2 regions of the Pseudomonas sp. Marseille-Q7302 genome follow, and region 1 is predicted to be linked to the other one. Evidence: predicted binding sites of a transcription regulator. Region 1 holds the regulator's gene; the other holds the start of a gene.
What was found. Region 1 encodes FliA, which starts transcription of late flagellar genes. Its sites were predicted from a motif close to CTAAAGTTTNNNNNNNNNNNGCCGNTAA; they were not measured.
Positions count from the first base shown of each region.

Region 2: a site for FliA is predicted at 2,636-2,663, ahead of ACWPW1_RS00745 (methyl-accepting chemotaxis protein). Genes of this name have one in related genera too.

Region 1 is NZ_CBCOPK010000001.1:3,250,956-3,258,780, reverse strand. Features, by position in the region: gene flhA (flagellar biosynthesis protein FlhA) at 1-191, shown strand, start outside; gene flhF (flagellar biosynthesis protein FlhF) at 202-1,530, shown strand; gene fleN (flagellar synthesis regulator FleN) at 1,623-2,453, shown strand; gene fliA (RNA polymerase sigma factor FliA) at 2,450-3,190, shown strand; gene ACWPW1_RS15170 (chemotaxis response regulator CheY) at 3,278-3,652, shown strand; gene ACWPW1_RS15165 (protein phosphatase CheZ) at 3,672-4,460, shown strand; gene ACWPW1_RS15160 (chemotaxis protein CheA) at 4,487-6,754, shown strand; gene ACWPW1_RS15155 (protein-glutamate methylesterase/protein-glutamine glutaminase) at 6,838-7,825, shown strand, end outside.
Region 2 is NZ_CBCOPK010000001.1:149,854-157,678, forward strand. Features, by position in the region: gene ACWPW1_RS00735 (DUF2141 domain-containing protein) at 1-237, opposite strand, end outside; gene ACWPW1_RS00740 (HAD hydrolase-like protein) at 248-880, opposite strand; gene ACWPW1_RS00745 (methyl-accepting chemotaxis protein) at 978-2,603, opposite strand; gene ACWPW1_RS00750 (methyl-accepting chemotaxis protein) at 2,738-4,363, opposite strand; gene gbcA (glycine-betaine demethylase subunit GbcA) at 4,538-5,830, opposite strand; gene ACWPW1_RS00760 (hybrid-cluster NAD(P)-dependent oxidoreductase) at 6,161-7,258, shown strand; gene ACWPW1_RS00765 (response regulator) at 7,386-7,825, opposite strand, start outside.

The DNA of each region.
Region 1 (7,825 bases):
CCCTTATCGAGGCAGCGCAGCGTCAGGAAATGATGGGTAAGCCAGTGGTGCTGCTGGTAGCTGGTGCGATCCGCGGGATGATGTCCCGCTTCGCCCGGATGGCAGCGCCGAACATGAGTGTACTGGCCTACCAGGAAATTCCGGACAACAAGCAGGTCACCATCGTCGCTACCGTTGGCCAGAATGGCTGAGGTCTAGATCATGCAAGTCAAACGTTTCTTCGCTGCCGATATGCGTCAAGCCATGAAGCTGGTACGCGACGAGCTGGGCCCGGATGCCGCCATCCTCAGCAACCGCCGGGTCGCCGGCGGGGTCGAGCTGACCGCGGCGCTGGACTACCAGGCTCCGGCACCGGCTGCGCCCAACGCGGAGCTGCAGGCGGAGTTGCGCAAGACCCATGCGAAGATCGCCCAGGCCCATGCCGACCTCAGCATTCGTGCGCCGGGCGTGCCCTCGGCCGCACCCAAGGACAAGCAGCTGCTCGGCGCCATCAGCGCCGCCGACAGCCGTCGCGAGCCGGTGATCGCCCCGCCGCGTGCCCCCCAACCGGCTGCTGCAGCAGCTGCCGCCAGCGCCGCGCCGGAAGACCGCCGCGCCCTGGAAGCCATGCGCAGCGAACTCAGTGGCCTGCGTGAACTGCTGGAAGTCCAGCTGGGCTCCATGGCCTGGACGCAGGTGCAGTCCACCCGTCCGGAGCAGGCCGGCCTCTGGCGCCGTCTGCAACGCATGGGGCTGCCGGCCGACCTGGCCCGCCACCTGCTCGACAGCGTGGCCAAGATCCAGGACCCGCGCCATGCCTGGCGCATGCTGCTGGCCAACTTCGCCCAGCTGGCCAAGACCACTGACGCCAAGATTTTGGAGGAGGGCGGCATCGTCGCCTTCGTCGGTCCGGCCGGCATGGGCAAGACCACCACCCTGGCCAAGCTCGCCGCCAACTACGTGCTCAAGTACGGTCCCCAGAGTCTGGCGCTGGTCAGCATGGACAGCTTCCGCATCGGTGCCCAGGAGCAGATCAAGACCCTGGGCCGCATCCTCGACGTACCGGTGACCCTGGTCGATCCGGGCCAGTCCCTGGCGCAGGCCCTGGCGCCCCTGGCACGCAAGCGTCTGGTGCTGATCGATACCGCGGGCATGCCCGCCAACGATCCGGCGCTCAAGGCGCAGCTCGAAGCCCTGGCGAACCGCCAGCTGAAGATTCGCAATTACCTGGTGCTGGGTGTCACCAGCCAGAGCCAGGTGCTCAAGGCGGCCTATCACAGCTATCGGCGCTGCGGCCTGAGCGGCTGCGTGCTGACCAAGCTGGACGAGGCCGCCAGCCTCGGCGAAGCCCTGGGCCTGGCCATCAGCCAGCGCCTGCCGGTGGCCTACATCGCCGACGGTCCGCGCATCCCGGACGATCTGCATCCGGCTCGCAGCCACCAGCTGGTGAGCCGCGCCGTGAGCCTGCAGGCGTCCGAAGAGCCGAGCGAAGAAACCATGGCCGGCATGTTCGCCGGCCTGTATCAGAGCAATGCCCGCCGCGCCGGTTAGCGCCGACGAACGGTAGTGGTGCATCGCATGCCTGGGCACGCCAAATGCACTTGGTCTAAAGTGTGACGGATTTCAATCAAAGGTATCAGGCAATGGGTAGCATGCATCCCGTCCAAGTCATAGCGGTCACGGGCGGTAAAGGCGGTGTCGGCAAGACCAATGTGTCGGTCAACCTGGCCTTGGCCCTGGCCGATATCGGGCGGCGCGTCATGCTGCTCGACGCCGACCTGGGCCTTGCCAACATCGACGTTCTGCTCGGGCTGTCGCCCAAGCGCACCCTGGCCGACGTCATTTCCGGCGAATGTGAGCTGCGCGACGTGCTGCTGCACGGGCCGGGCGGCATCCGCATCGTCCCGGCAGCCTCGGGCACCCAGGCGATGGTCAATCTGACGCCGGCCCAGCATGCCGGTCTGATCCAGGCCTTCAGCGACATCAGCGAGAACCTCGACGTGCTCATCGTCGATACCGCTGCCGGCATCGGCGACCAGGTGGTCAGCTTCGTCCGCGCCGCCCAGGAAGTCCTGGTCGTGGTGTGCGACGAGCCCACCTCCATCACCGATGCCTACGCCCTGATCAAGCTGCTCAATCGCGACCATGGCGTCACCCGTTTCCGGGTGTTGGCGAATATGGCGCTGACACCCCAGGAAGGCCGCAATCTCTTTGCTAAGCTGACCAAGGTGACCGACAGATTCCTGGATGTCGCCTTGCAATACGTGGGCGCCATTCCGTTCGATGAAGCGGTGCGCAAAGCGGTACAGAAACAGCGCCCCGTGTACGAAGCCTTTCCGCGTGCCAAGGCCTCACTGGCCTTTCGTGCGGTGGCTCAGAAAGTCGATGGCTGGCCGCTGCCCGCCAATCCGCGCGGCCATCTCGAGTTCTTTGTCGAGCGCCTTGTGCAACCAGCCATCGGTACCCACGCATGACAGCATCCAGCGGGCTTCGCATGTACAGCAAAACCTCGGAACGTACCCAGCAGGAGCAGCTCATCAACCGCTACGCGCCGTTGGTGAAACGCATCGCCTACCATCTCCTGGCGCGCCTGCCGGCGAGCGTACAGGTCGAAGACCTGATGCAGGCCGGCATGATCGGTCTGCTGGAGGCCTCGCGCAAATACGACGCCGGCAAGGGCGCCAGCTTCGAGACCTACGCTGGCATCCGCATCCGCGGTGCCATGCTCGATGAGGTCCGCAAGGGCGACTGGGCGCCGCGCTCGGTGCACCGCAACACGCGCATGGTCACCGACGCCATTCGGGCAGTGGAAGCGCGCACTGGTCGTGACGCTAAAGATTCCGAAGTCGCGGCCGAACTTAAATTGAGTCTGGATGAGTACTACGGCATCCTTGGCGACACCATGGGGAGTCGCCTGTTCAGCTTCGACGACCTCATGGAGGGTGGTGAGCATGGGCTCGAGGAGAGCGGTTCGCATGAACTCGAGCCCGGTCGCGGTCTGGAAGACGAGCGCTTCCGCAAGGCCCTGGCCGAGGCCATCGCCAATCTTCCGGAGCGTGAACGTCTGGTGCTCTCGCTGTATTACGACGAGGAACTCAACCTCAAGGAAATCGGCGAGGTGCTGGGTGTGAGCGAGTCACGTGTCTGCCAACTTCACAGTCAATGCGCGGCACGCCTGCGGGCGCGGCTGGCGGAATGGCGTTCGCGTTAACCGGCTGGTACTCAGGCTACTACGATTGCTTAGACGCGCCTTGTGGCGTGTGTGCGGATTAGGACGGAGGTCGACTTGGACAAGAACATGAAAATCCTCATCGTGGACGATTTTTCCACGATGAGACGCATCATCAAGAATTTGCTGCGCGATCTGGGATTCACCAATACCGCCGAAGCAGACGACGGCAATACCGCACTGCCGATGCTGCAGAGCGGCAACTTCGATTTTCTCGTCACCGACTGGAACATGCCTGGCATGACCGGCATCGACCTGCTGCGCCAGGTCCGCGCCGACGCGCGCCTGAAGACCCTGCCGGTGCTGATGGTGACCGCCGAGGCCAAGCGTGAGCAGATCATCGAAGCCGCTCAGGCCGGCGTGAATGGCTATGTGGTCAAGCCTTTCACCGCCCAGGTGCTGAAAGAAAAGATCGACAAGATCTTCGAGCGGGTGAACGGCTGAAGAAAGCCGCGGGGACGTTATGGATCAGCTTGGCACCAACAGCTTCAGCGACTTCGAGTCGAATCTAAAACAGCACGCCCAAGAGCTGGTGAAATGCCTGGAAAGCGGCGATTTCACCCAGGCCGTGCATGTTATCAATGAGCTCAATCAACTGCGTGATCGGGGTCTTTACCAGGAAGTCGGCAAGCTGACCCGCGAGCTGCACAATGCCATCGTCAACTTCGAGATCGATCCGCGCGGCATGGCCGGCGAAGAGGTCTCCCAGATCAGCGATGCCACCGATCGTCTCTCCTACGTGGTGAAGATGACCGAGAACGCCGCCAACCGGACCATGGATCTGGTGGAGGAGAGCGCGCCGCTGGTAGGCAACTTCGGCGACGAGGCCCGTGCCGTGCATGCCGACTGGAAGAAATTCATGCGCCGGGAAATGGGCGCGGACGAATTCCGCGAACTGGCCAAGCGCGTCGACGCCTTCCTCAGCCACAGCGAGAGCAGTGCCGAACAGCTGTCGGCCAAGCTCAACGACATTCTCCTCGCGCAGGACTACCAGGATCTCACCGGTCAGGTGATCAAGCGGGTCGTCAATCTCGTCGGGCAGATCGAGAAAGACCTCGTCAAGCTGGTGATGATGGCCAGTCAGGTCGATCGCTATACCGGCTTCAGTCACGATCACACCGCGCTGATCGAACAGAATCGAAAAGAAAAGACGATGAAGGGTGAAGGTCCGCAGATTCATGCCGATAAGCGTGAAGACGTCGTGGCCGCTCAGGTCGACGTCGACGATCTTCTATCCAGTCTGGGCTTTTGACCCAGACCCTCTTGGGGAGTGCAGGAATGAGCTTCGACGCCGATGAAGAAATCCTCCAGGATTTCCTGGTAGAGGCCGGCGAGATTCTCGAACAGTTGTCCGAACAATTGGTCGAGCTGGAAAGCCGCCCGGATGACATGGATCTGCTGAATGCCATTTTCCGTGGCTTCCATACCGTAAAGGGCGGTGCCGGTTTCCTGCAGCTCCATACCCTGGTCGAGTGCTGCCATATCGCGGAAAACGTGTTCGACATCCTGCGCAAAGGCGAACGCCGCGTGGATGCCGAGCTGATGGATGTGGTGCTGCAGGCACTGGATTCCGTCAACGAAATGTTCGGTCAGGTCCGTGAACGCGAAGAGCCGACCCCGGCCTCGCCTGAATTGCTGGCGGCCCTGGCCCGCCTGGCCGAACCCGCCGGCAGTGAGCCGGCGCCGGTTCCGGTTGCGCCCGTGGCTGCTGCCCCGGTCGCCGCCGCAGAGCCCGCTCCGACTGCCGCGGCGGCTGCCGAGCCGGAACTGAGCGATGCCGATTTCCAGAACCTGCTCGATGCCCTGGGCAGCGAGCCGGGTGCCGACCAGGGGGCCACTGCGGAAACCGCCAGTGCCGCCGGTGGCGAGGACATCACCGACGACGAATTCGAGGCCTTGCTCGATCAGCTGCATGGCAAAGGCAAGTTCAACGAGGCGCCAGCGGCGGCTCCGGTGGCTGCCACGGCACCTGCGCCAGCCGCCACGGGTGGCGACGAGATCACCGATGACGAATTCGAAGCCCTGCTCGACGAGCTGCACGGCAAGGGCAAGTTCGTCGCGAACGAGGCTCCTGCGCCGGCCGCATCGGCACCCGTCACGGCTGCTCCGGCGGCGGCGAGTGGTGATGAGATCACCGATGACGAGTTCGAATCCCTGCTCGATGAACTCCATGGCAAGGGCAAGTTCAGTGGCCCCGCCGAGCCCGTAGCTGCACCGGTTGCCGCTGCGCCGACACCGGTCGCCGCGCCTCAGCCTGTTCCGGCCCCGGCCCCGGCCCCGGCCCCGGCCCCAGCACCGGCACCGAAACCGGCCGCCGAGGTCGCTGCGCCTAAGCCGGCGGCACCTGCCACGGCAGGCGAGCGTCCCACCAGCGAGGCGGAGACCACCGTGCGGGTCGATACCGCGCGGCTGGACGAGATCATGAACATGGTCGGCGAACTGGTGCTGGTGCGTAACCGCCTGGTACGCCTGGGCCTGAACAGCGGCGACGAGGCCATGGCCAAGGCCGTGTCCAACCTCGACGTGGTCACCGCGGATCTGCAGACCTCGGTCATGAAGACCCGAATGCAGCCGATCAAGAAAGTCTTCGGCCGCTTCCCGCGCCTGGTCCGCGATCTGGCGCGCAGCCTGAAGAAAGAGATCAACCTGGAGCTGGTCGGTGAAGAAACCGACCTGGACAAGAACCTGGTCGAGGCCCTGGCCGATCCGCTGGTGCACTTGGTGCGCAATGCGGTCGACCATGGCATCGAGGGGCCGGCCGAGCGTGAAGGCAACGGCAAGTCCCGCGCCGGACGCGTGGTGCTTTCCGCCGAGCAGGAAGGCGACCATATCCTGCTGTCGATTTCCGACGACGGCAAGGGCATGGACGCGGATCTGCTGCGTAACAAGGCGGTGGAAAAGGGCCTGCTCGACCGCGACGCGGCCGATCGCCTGACCGAGACCGAGTGCTTCAACCTGATCTTTGCCCCGGGTTTCTCCACCAAGGCCGAGATCTCCGACATCTCCGGCCGCGGCGTGGGCATGGACGTGGTCAAGACCAAGATCAGCCAGCTCAACGGTACCCTCAACGTCTTCTCGACCAAGGGCCAGGGCTCCAAGATCGTCATCAAGGTACCCCTGACCCTGGCGATCATGCCGACGCTGATGGTGATGCTGGGCAACCAGGCCTTCGCCTTCCCGCTGGTCAACGTCAACGAGATCTTCCACCTCGACCTGTCCCGCACCAACGTGGTGGATGGCCAGGAAGTGGTGGTGGTGCGCGACAAGGCACTGCCGCTCTTCTACCTCAAGCGTTGGCTGGTACCTGGTGCAGCCCACGTGGAGCAGGGCGAGGGGCACGTGGTGATCCTCTCGGTCGGCACCCAGCGTATCGGCTTCGTGGTCGATCAGCTGGTGGGCCAGGAAGAGGTGGTCATCAAGCCACTCGGCAAGATGCTGCAGGGCACGCCCGGCATGTCGGGGGCGACCATCACTGGCGACGGCCGCATCGCGCTCATCCTCGATGTACCCAGCATGCTCAAGCGCTACGCCCGTCGCGGGCTCTGAGTCGGCCAGGTACGAGCGGCGTCGGGTCCTGTGCCCTGCGCCATCGGGTGGCCTGAGCCGCCCCAGGTTAGGAGTTTCAAGGTATGCCGGTAAAAGTACTGGTGGTAGACGATTCCGGCTTCTTCCGGCGTCGGCTCAAGGAAATCCTGGCGGCCGACCCCAACATCTCGGTGGTGGGCACGGCCAGCAACGGGCGTGAGGGGGTCGATCAGGCCCTGGCACTGCGGCCCGATGTCATCACCATGGATTACGAGATGCCGATGATGGACGGCATCACTGCCGTCCGCCATATCATGCAGAAGTGCCCGACTCCGGTACTGATGTTCTCCTCGCTCACCCATGAAGGCGCCCGGGTCACCCTGGATGCCCTGGATGCTGGCGCGGTCGACTACTTGCCGAAGAATTTTGAGGACATCTCGCGCAATCCGGCGAGTGTGCAGAAGCTGCTGTGCGAGAAGATCCACCATATCGCCCGTTCCAATCGCCGCTTCGCGGTGGCGCCCAGTGTCGCGCCGGCAGCGTCCGCGAGTCCGGCGGCTGCATCGGCAAGTGCCCGGCCGGTGACCCGGCCGGCGGCGCCCAGTGCGACCCAGGCTAGTCACGCGCCCAGTACCCCGGCGTCACCGCCGCCCAAGCGCAAGCACTACCGCCTGGTGGCCATCGGTACGTCCACCGGCGGCCCAGTGGCCCTGCAGCGCGTGCTGACCCAACTGCCAGCCAATTTCCCGGCGCCGCTGGTGCTGATCCAGCACATGCCCGCCGCCTTCACCAAGGCCTTCGCCGAGCGTCTGGACAAGCTCTGCCGTATCAGCGTCAAGGAAGCCGAGGACGGCGATCAGCTGCGTCCGGGGTTGGCGCTGCTGGCGCCCGGGGGCAAGCAGATGATGGTGGACGGCCGCGGCATGGTGAAGATCCTGCCCGGTGATGAACGCCTCAACTACAAGCCTTGTGTCGATGTGACCTTCGGCTCCGCCGCCAAGGCCTACGCCGACAAGGTGCTGGCGGTGGTCCTGACCGGCATGGGCGCCGACGGTCGCGAAGGCGCGCGGATGCTCAAGCAGGTCGGTAGCC
Region 2 (7,825 bases), 3.1 Mb from region 1:
CGATACGGCATAGCGCCCGGGTGGCAGCTCGAAGCGCTGTTGCTGGACACCTGGCTGGGCGGCGATATGGGCCTGGGCCACGGGTGTCTTGTGTTCCTTCCAGGCGTCTTCGCTGGCGAACACCGCCAGCAGCAGCTGGCCCCCCGAGGCATCGACCGTCTCCACTCGCACCTGCAGTTCGGCGGCGTGCAGCACACCGCTCAGACAGAGACCAGCGACCAGCAACAGAGACTTCATGGGCATTCCTTCAGCAGGGAGAGGACGTCAGCCGGAGCAGCTCGGCTGGCTGTTCGAAAAAGAGATCGGGGCGCTGCGCTCGTAGGGTGGTCGGGCAACCATAGCCCCAGGCCACCGCAGCACAGCCCAGACCCGCGCGGCGCGCGGCCTGGAGATCGCGTAGCTCGTCGCCCACATAGAGCGCATCGGCCGGCGCGACGCCCTGCCGGCGGATCAGGCGCGCCAGGCGCCGCGCCTTGCCCAGCAGGGGAATATCGAATTCGCCATCGGGGAACAGATGTCCGGCCTGGGGCAGTACCTGGTGGACCGCGGCGGCGGAATTGGAGGTCGCCAGCCCCAGCTGCAGTCCGCTGGTCTGCAACCGGTCGAGTGCCTGGGGGATCTCGGCGAAGGGAGCGACCTGGTCGCCCCGCTGGGCCAGCAGGCGGCGATAGTGACGGGCGATCCGCGGTACGCGCCACAGCGGGATGCCCAGGCTGTCGAGCAGGCCGGTCAGGGAGGCGGCGCGCAGCTGCGGCCACTCCTCCGGCGCCGGCTGGCGAAAGCCATGGGTCCGCGCCAGCTCGCCGAGGCAGCTCAGCAGAAAGGGCAGGCTGTCCGCCAGGGTGCCGTCGAAGTCGAAGATGACGTAGCGGTAGCTCATGCGAGAAGGGCGCGGTGGGCGAAGGCGCCAGCGTAGCGGGCGCCTTTCTGTTTTGCCACCGCGACCGCGTTCGGCAGGAGCGTCCCTGCCGGCCAGGTCACACGCGGAAGCGGCGGATCTGGCCGTTGAGTTCCACCGCCAGTTCGGAGAGCTGCTGGCTGGCGGCGCGGGTCTGTTCGGCGCCGGCGGCGGTCTGCACCGACAGATCGCGGATGCGCACCAGATTGCGGTCCACCTCGCGGGCCACCTGGGCCTGCTCTTCGGCCGCGCTGGCGATCACCAGGTTGCGCTCGTCGATGCCCGACACCGACTGGGCGATGGCGGCCAGGGCGGCGTTGGCCGACTGTGCCTGCTCGCGGGTCTGGCGCGCCTGGTCGGCGCTGGTCAGCAGCGCATCGACGGTCTGGCCGGTACCCTGCTGGATGCTGCCGATCATGCCTTCGATTTCGCGGGTGGACTCGCCGGTGCGATGGGCCAGGGCGCGGACCTCGTCGGCGACCACGGCGAACCCCCGACCGGCATCACCGGCACGGGCGGCTTCGATGGCAGCGTTGAGCGCCAGCAGGTTGGTCTGTTCGGCGACCGCGCGGATGACGTCCAGCACCTGGCTGATGTTGCGGGTCTGTTCGGCCAGCTGGCGGGCCTGTTCGCTGGCGCCCAGTACGTTTTCGGTGAGTACCTCGATGGCGCCCAGGGTATCGCCGAGCTGACGCTGGCCCTGACGTGCGGTATCGGCGGCCTGGCGCGATTCGGAGGAGGTGGAGGTGGCATTGCCGGCCACCTCGTCCACTGCCTGGCTCATCTCGGTGACGGCGGTGGCCGCCATCTCGATCTCGCTGTTCTGCTGCTGCAGGCCGTGGGCGCTTTCCTGCATGACCGCGGTCATTTCCTCGGCGGCCGAGGCCAGCTGAGTAGCGGAATGGCCCAGGTGACCCAGGGTATCGCGCAGGTTGGCCTGCATCTGCTGCATGGCCTGCAGCAACTGGGCGGCCTCGTCGTGACCACGGGTGTCCAGGGTCTGGGTCAGGTCGCCGCTGGCGATGGTCCGGGCGGCGGCGACGGCTTCGGCGATGGGCCGGGTCATGCTCAGGGTCAGGCGCCAGGCCAGCAGCACGGTCAGGCCCAGGGCCAGGGCGATGACCATCCAGGTGATGGAGGTGGCCTGGGTGTAGGTGTCGCTGGAGTTCTGGGAGGCGGCCTTGATGTCTTCCTGGTTGATCTTGCGCAGGGCTTCGGTGCGCTCGTTCATCTGCGCACCGAGCTGGGCCATGCTGGTCTGGATCAGGCTGCGGGCTTCGTCGAGCTTGCCAGCACCAATCAGATCGGCCAGTTGCGCGGTATAGCGGACATAGTCGCTATGGATCTGGCGCAGGGCATCGAAGGCCTGGCGCTCGCGATCGCTGCTGACGAGTTTTTCATAGCGACCGAAACCCGCACCAATGTCGGCGTTGATGCCGTCGATCTTCTTGCGCGTGTTGACGACGGTATTGGCGTCCGGAATGGCCAGCAGGCGCAGTACCTCGACTCGGGTCCGGGCGAGTTGCAGGGCCAGGTTATCGGCTTCGACGATGCTGGGAACGTTGTTGGTCTCGATTACCTGACCCTGGGTACGGATCTGCGACAGTTGCAGCAGCCCGAACAGGCCCAGACTGGCCACGAGGATGGCCAGGAGGCCGAAACACAGCACACTGCGGATGGCGATGGAGAAGGAACGAAAGGTCACGGCGGCAGCCCCGGTGAAGATTGAGGCTCTTTGTAACGGCTAGGACCGCCGTGACTTGATGGTCATTCGTCTTAAATCAGATCTAGGCACCGACACTGCGTCCGGGCTGACCATTCGCCATGTTCGACTTGCCGCTAGAAGTGGAAGCGCTGCACCTGGCCGCTGAGGGTATCCGCCAGTGCCGCCATCTGCTGGCTGGCACTGTAGGTCTGCTCGGCGCCGGCGGCGGTCTGCACCGAGAGGTCGCGGATGCGTACCAGGTTGCGATCCACTTCACGGGCCACCTGGGCCTGCTGCTCGGCAGCGCTGGCGATCAGCAGGTTGCGTTCGTCGATGCCGGATACCGCACCTGCGATGGCAGCGAGGCCGGCATTGGCCGCCTGGGCCTGTTCCCGGGTCAGGCGTGCCTGATCGGCACTGCTCAGCAGCGCATCGACGGTCTGGCCAGTGCCCTGCTGGATACTGCCGATCATCTTCTCGATCTCGCTGGTCGAGTCCCCGGTGCGCTTGGCCAGGGCCCGTACCTCGTCGGCCACCACGGCAAAGCCGCGGCCCGCCTCACCGGCTCGGGCGGCCTCGATGGCGGCGTTGAGCGCCAGCAGATTGGTCTGCTCGGCCACCGCACGGATCACGTCCAGCACCTGACTGATGTCGCGAGTCTGGCTTTCCAGCTCACGGGCCTGGGCACTGGCGCCGAGGACCTGGTCGGTGAGGGCTTCGATGGCTCCGAGGGTCTCATCCAGCTGGCGCTGGCCCTGGGCCGCCGTCTGGGCGGCCTCGCGCGACGCGGTGGAGGTCGAACCGGCATTGCCGGCGACCTCTTCGACCGCCTGGCTCATCTCGGTGACGGCGGTGGCCGCCAGCTCGATCTCGCTGTTCTGCTGGCGCAGGCCGTGGGCGCTTTCCTGAGTCACCGCGGTCATCTCCTCGGCGGCCGAAGCCAGCTGAGTGGCCGAATTGCCAATGTGCGCGAGGGTCTCGCGCAAGTGGGTCTGCATCTGCTGCATGGCCTGCAACAGCTGGGCCGCCTCGTCCCTACCACGGCTATCGAGCGCCTGGGTCAGATCACCCGCGGCGATGGTACGGGCTGCCGCCACTGCCTGGGCAATGGGGCGGGCGACGCTACGTGTCAGGCGCCAGGCGAGCAACCCGGTGAGGGTCAGAGCCAGCAGGATCGCCAGCCCGGTCACGCCGTTTGAGCGCTCATAGGCGGTATCGGCCTCGGTACTGGCAAGATGGATATCCTGCTGAACCGCGTTGCGCAGCGTCTCGATGCAGGCATTCATCCGGATACCCAGCTGTGCCATGCTCTGCTGGACTACCTGGCGCGCCTCGGCCATCTGGCCGGCACTGGCCAGGTCAGCCAGTTGCCGCACGCCCTGCATGTATTCCCGGTGCACCTGGCGCAGATCGTCCAGTGCCTGCCGGCTCTGTGGCGATAGCGCACCTTGCTGATAGCGCCCGAAGGCGGCCTGGACGTCGGTACTCAGGCCGTCCAGCTTCTTGCGGGTGTTGGCCAGGGTTTCGGCATCGGGCATGGCCAGCAGACGCAGGGTTTCGATGCGGGTTCGCGCCAGCAGCAGTCCCAAATCATTAGCAGCGACGAGCGTGGGAATATGGCGCTGTTCTACCTGGTGCCCCAACTGGCGGATTTGCGCCAACTGGAACCAGCCGAACAGGCCGAGGGCGGCGACAAGCGTCGCAAGAATGCCAAAACAGAGCAGATTGCGAGTAGCGATGGACAGCGAGCGAAGAGTCATGATGAGCCTGTGGAAGAGGGTACAAAATATGACCAGGCTCACAACTTTATGTGATGTTTTAGAATAAAGACGCGAAATAAGGGTGCGTCAAAAAACCGCATTGCCATAAAGACAGATTATTGAAATGCCCATGGAGCCCTTGCGGCTCCATGGGCGATGAAAGACCAACCGTCTTCAGTCGCCGCTGACCTGGCGCAGATGGCCGGCTGGCGCCTCTTCGCCGAGGTTGTTGAGCAGGCGCTCGCTGTACCAGTCGATGAAGTTGATCACGCCGAATTCGTAAGTCTTTGAGTAGGGACCCGGCTGGTAGGCCTTGGAGTTGATACCGCGCTGGTTTTCCTCGGCCAGGCGACGATCCTGGTCGTTGGTGGCATCCCAGACCTTGCGCAGGTTGACCGGATCGTAGTCGACGCCTTCCACGGCATCCTTGTGTACCAGCCACTTGGTGGTCACCACGGTCTCGGTCGGACCCAGCGGCCAGACGGTGAAGACGATCATGTGATCGCCCATGCAGTGGTTCCAGGAGTGCGGCAGGTGCAGGATGCGCATGGAACCCAGGTCCGGGTCCTTGATGCGACCCATGAGTTTCTTGCAGCCGGGCTTGCCGTCCAGGGTCATGGACACGGTACCGGCGAGCAGCGGCATGCGCACGATGCGGTTACGCAGGCCGAAGCTGGCGTGGGCATAGGGGATGTTGTCGGCGTCCCAGCGACTGGTGCAGGCGGCGACCTGATCCTTGAACGCCTGGGAGGCACGCGGATCGGTGACGTCGTCCCATTCCAGCAGGGTGTTCAGCAATTCGGGGTGGGAGCCGCTGCAGTGATAGCACTCGCGGTTGTTTTCCAGCACCAGCTTCCAGTTGGCCTGCTCGACCAGGTCGGTACGCACCGCGACCTTGGCGTTCTCCATGTCGTACGGCTCCATGTAGTGCTCGAGCGTACGCAGGAAGTCATCGATGGCCGGCGGTTCATCGGCCAGGGAGATGAAGATGTAGCCGCCAGCGGTCTTGACGTGGATCGGCTTGAGGTTGAAGTCGGCCATGTTGAAGTCGGCGCCCATCTCGGTGCCGGCGAACAGCAGGCGGCCGTCCAGCTCGTAGGTCCACTGGTGGTAGGGGCAGACCAGCTTGGCGACCTTGCCCTTGTCGCTCACGCAGAGGCGCGAGCCGCGGTGACGGCAGACGTTGTGGAAGGCGTGGATCTTGCCCTCGGCGCCACGGATCACCAGGATGGGGTTGTCGCCCAGCTGCAGGGTGATGAAGTTGCCCTTGGTGGGGATCTCGCAGGTCATGCCGGCGATCAGCCATTCCTTGCCGAAGATCTCCTGCATGTCGATCTGGAACAGGCGCTCGTCGTTGTAGAAGGGCTGGGGCAGGGAATAGGTGCGCTCGCGGGTGCGCAGCATCTCGGCCGTGGCCTTGCGGGCCGGATCGAGAGGGTCGCCCAAACTCAAGGTGCTGACGTCCATCGTACATCCTCGTGGCCACCGCGATGGGTGGCGAAAGTGGTTGGTCACGGTACTGCAAGGCTTTTTCGGCCGACGGGGCGGGAGCGCCGAATGATCCCAGACTTCGCCCGTCGCGCGCTGTTCAGGTTCGGCTTGGGGCGGAGTGTGGGGCCGGAGCTGGGAGAGGGCCTTGCTCATGGGCGACATGGCCGACGCTGTTCACGACGCCCCAGCCCTTGCCGTTGCTGGGCCGGTCGCCATCGGCATGTGGATGTCGCGATTGGGAAAGTGGCGGTCGTGGGGCCCTCACAGAATCGCCGCCAATAGCCCCAGTGGCAGTCGAGGTGCGCCATGAACACTTTCATCAACCCTGTTACCACCCAGACCTGGACCAATGGCCGCCATCCCGTGCGCTGCGTCAAGGTGATCCAGGAAACCTGGGACGTGCGCACCTTCTGCTTCACGGCCGAAATTCCGCTGATGTACTTCTTCAAGCCGGGCCAGTTCGTGACCCTGGAACTGGAGATCGATGGCAAGCAGGTGATGCGTTCCTACACCATCTCCAGTTCGCCTTCGGTGCCCTACAGCTTCTCCATCACCGTCAAGCGCGTGCCGGGCGGCCTGGTGTCCAACTGGCTGCACGACAACCTCAAGGTCGGTGAGAACCTGGCCGTGCATGGCCCGGTCGGCCTGTTCAACGCCATCGACTACCCGGCCGACAAGGTGCTCTACCTCTCCGGCGGCGTCGGTATCACCCCGGTGATGTCCATGGCGCGCTGGTTCTACGACACCAACGCCAGCGTCGACATGGTCTTCGTGCACAGCGCCCGCACCCCGCGCGACATCATCTACCAGGGCGAGCTGGAGCACATGGCTGCCCGGATCGACAACTTCGCCCTGAACCTGGTGTGCGAGCGCACCGAGCACGGCGAATCCTGGGCCGGCTTCCGTGGCTACTTCGATCGCCGCATGCTGGAGCTGATGGCACCGGACTTCCGCGAGCGCGAAATCTTCTGCTGCGGCCCCACGCCCTACATGAACGCCGTCAAGGCCATGCTCCGCGAGCTGGACTTCGACATGACCCGCTACCATGAGGAATCCTTCGGTGCGACGCCGCCGGAAGCCAAGGTCGAGGCCGCCGAACAGGCCGAAGCCGCCGCCGACCTGCCGCCGATTCCCCTGGAAGCCCAGTGCCTGATCTCCTTCACCGAGAGCGACAAGAGCGTCAGCATCGGCCCTGGCGAGACCATCCACGGCGCCGCGGCCAAGCTTGGCCTGCACATTCCCAAGGCCTGCGGCATGGGCATCTGCGGGACCTGCAAGGTACTCAAGAAGAGCGGCGAGGTGGTCATGGACCACAACGGTGGCATCACCGAGGAAGATGAAGCCGAAGGCTACATCCTGTCCTGCTGCAGCATTCCGAAGGGGGATGTGCAGATCGAGTTCTGAGGGCAAGGGTAGGTTGGGCTGAGACAGCTTCATTGTCGAAGCCCAACAAGGCAGGGTGCCGTGGTGGTGTTGGGTTTCGCTGCGCTCAGCCCAACCTACAACCAGCGGTACCGCGTCCCGAAAACCGCTAGGCCAGCCGCAACGGCAGGTGCAGGGTAATGATCACCTCGCCCGCGCCGTTGGCGAAGCGCGCCTCGCCACCAAAGCTCTCGCTGAGCGCCTTGACGATGGGCAGGCCCAGACCCCAACCGCGTTTGTCGCTGCGGGTGGAGATGAAATAGGGCGTGGCCAGATTGGCCAGGACCTCGTCGGGGAACTGGCCGAGGTTGCGCAATTCCAGCACCACCCGCTCCCCGATCCGCTGCTGGCGCACCTGAATCGGCGTACCGCTCTGGCCATGCTTGGCGGCGTTGAGCACCAGGTTGTCGAAGATACGCAGGAAGGCGTACCTGTCCCAGAGCACCTCCAGCTCGGGCGTCTCCAGCTGGAGGTCGAGCGCGTTGCTGAATTGCAGGCGCAGATTGGCCGCCGCCTCTTCCAGCAGCGGCCCCAGCACCAGGGGATCGC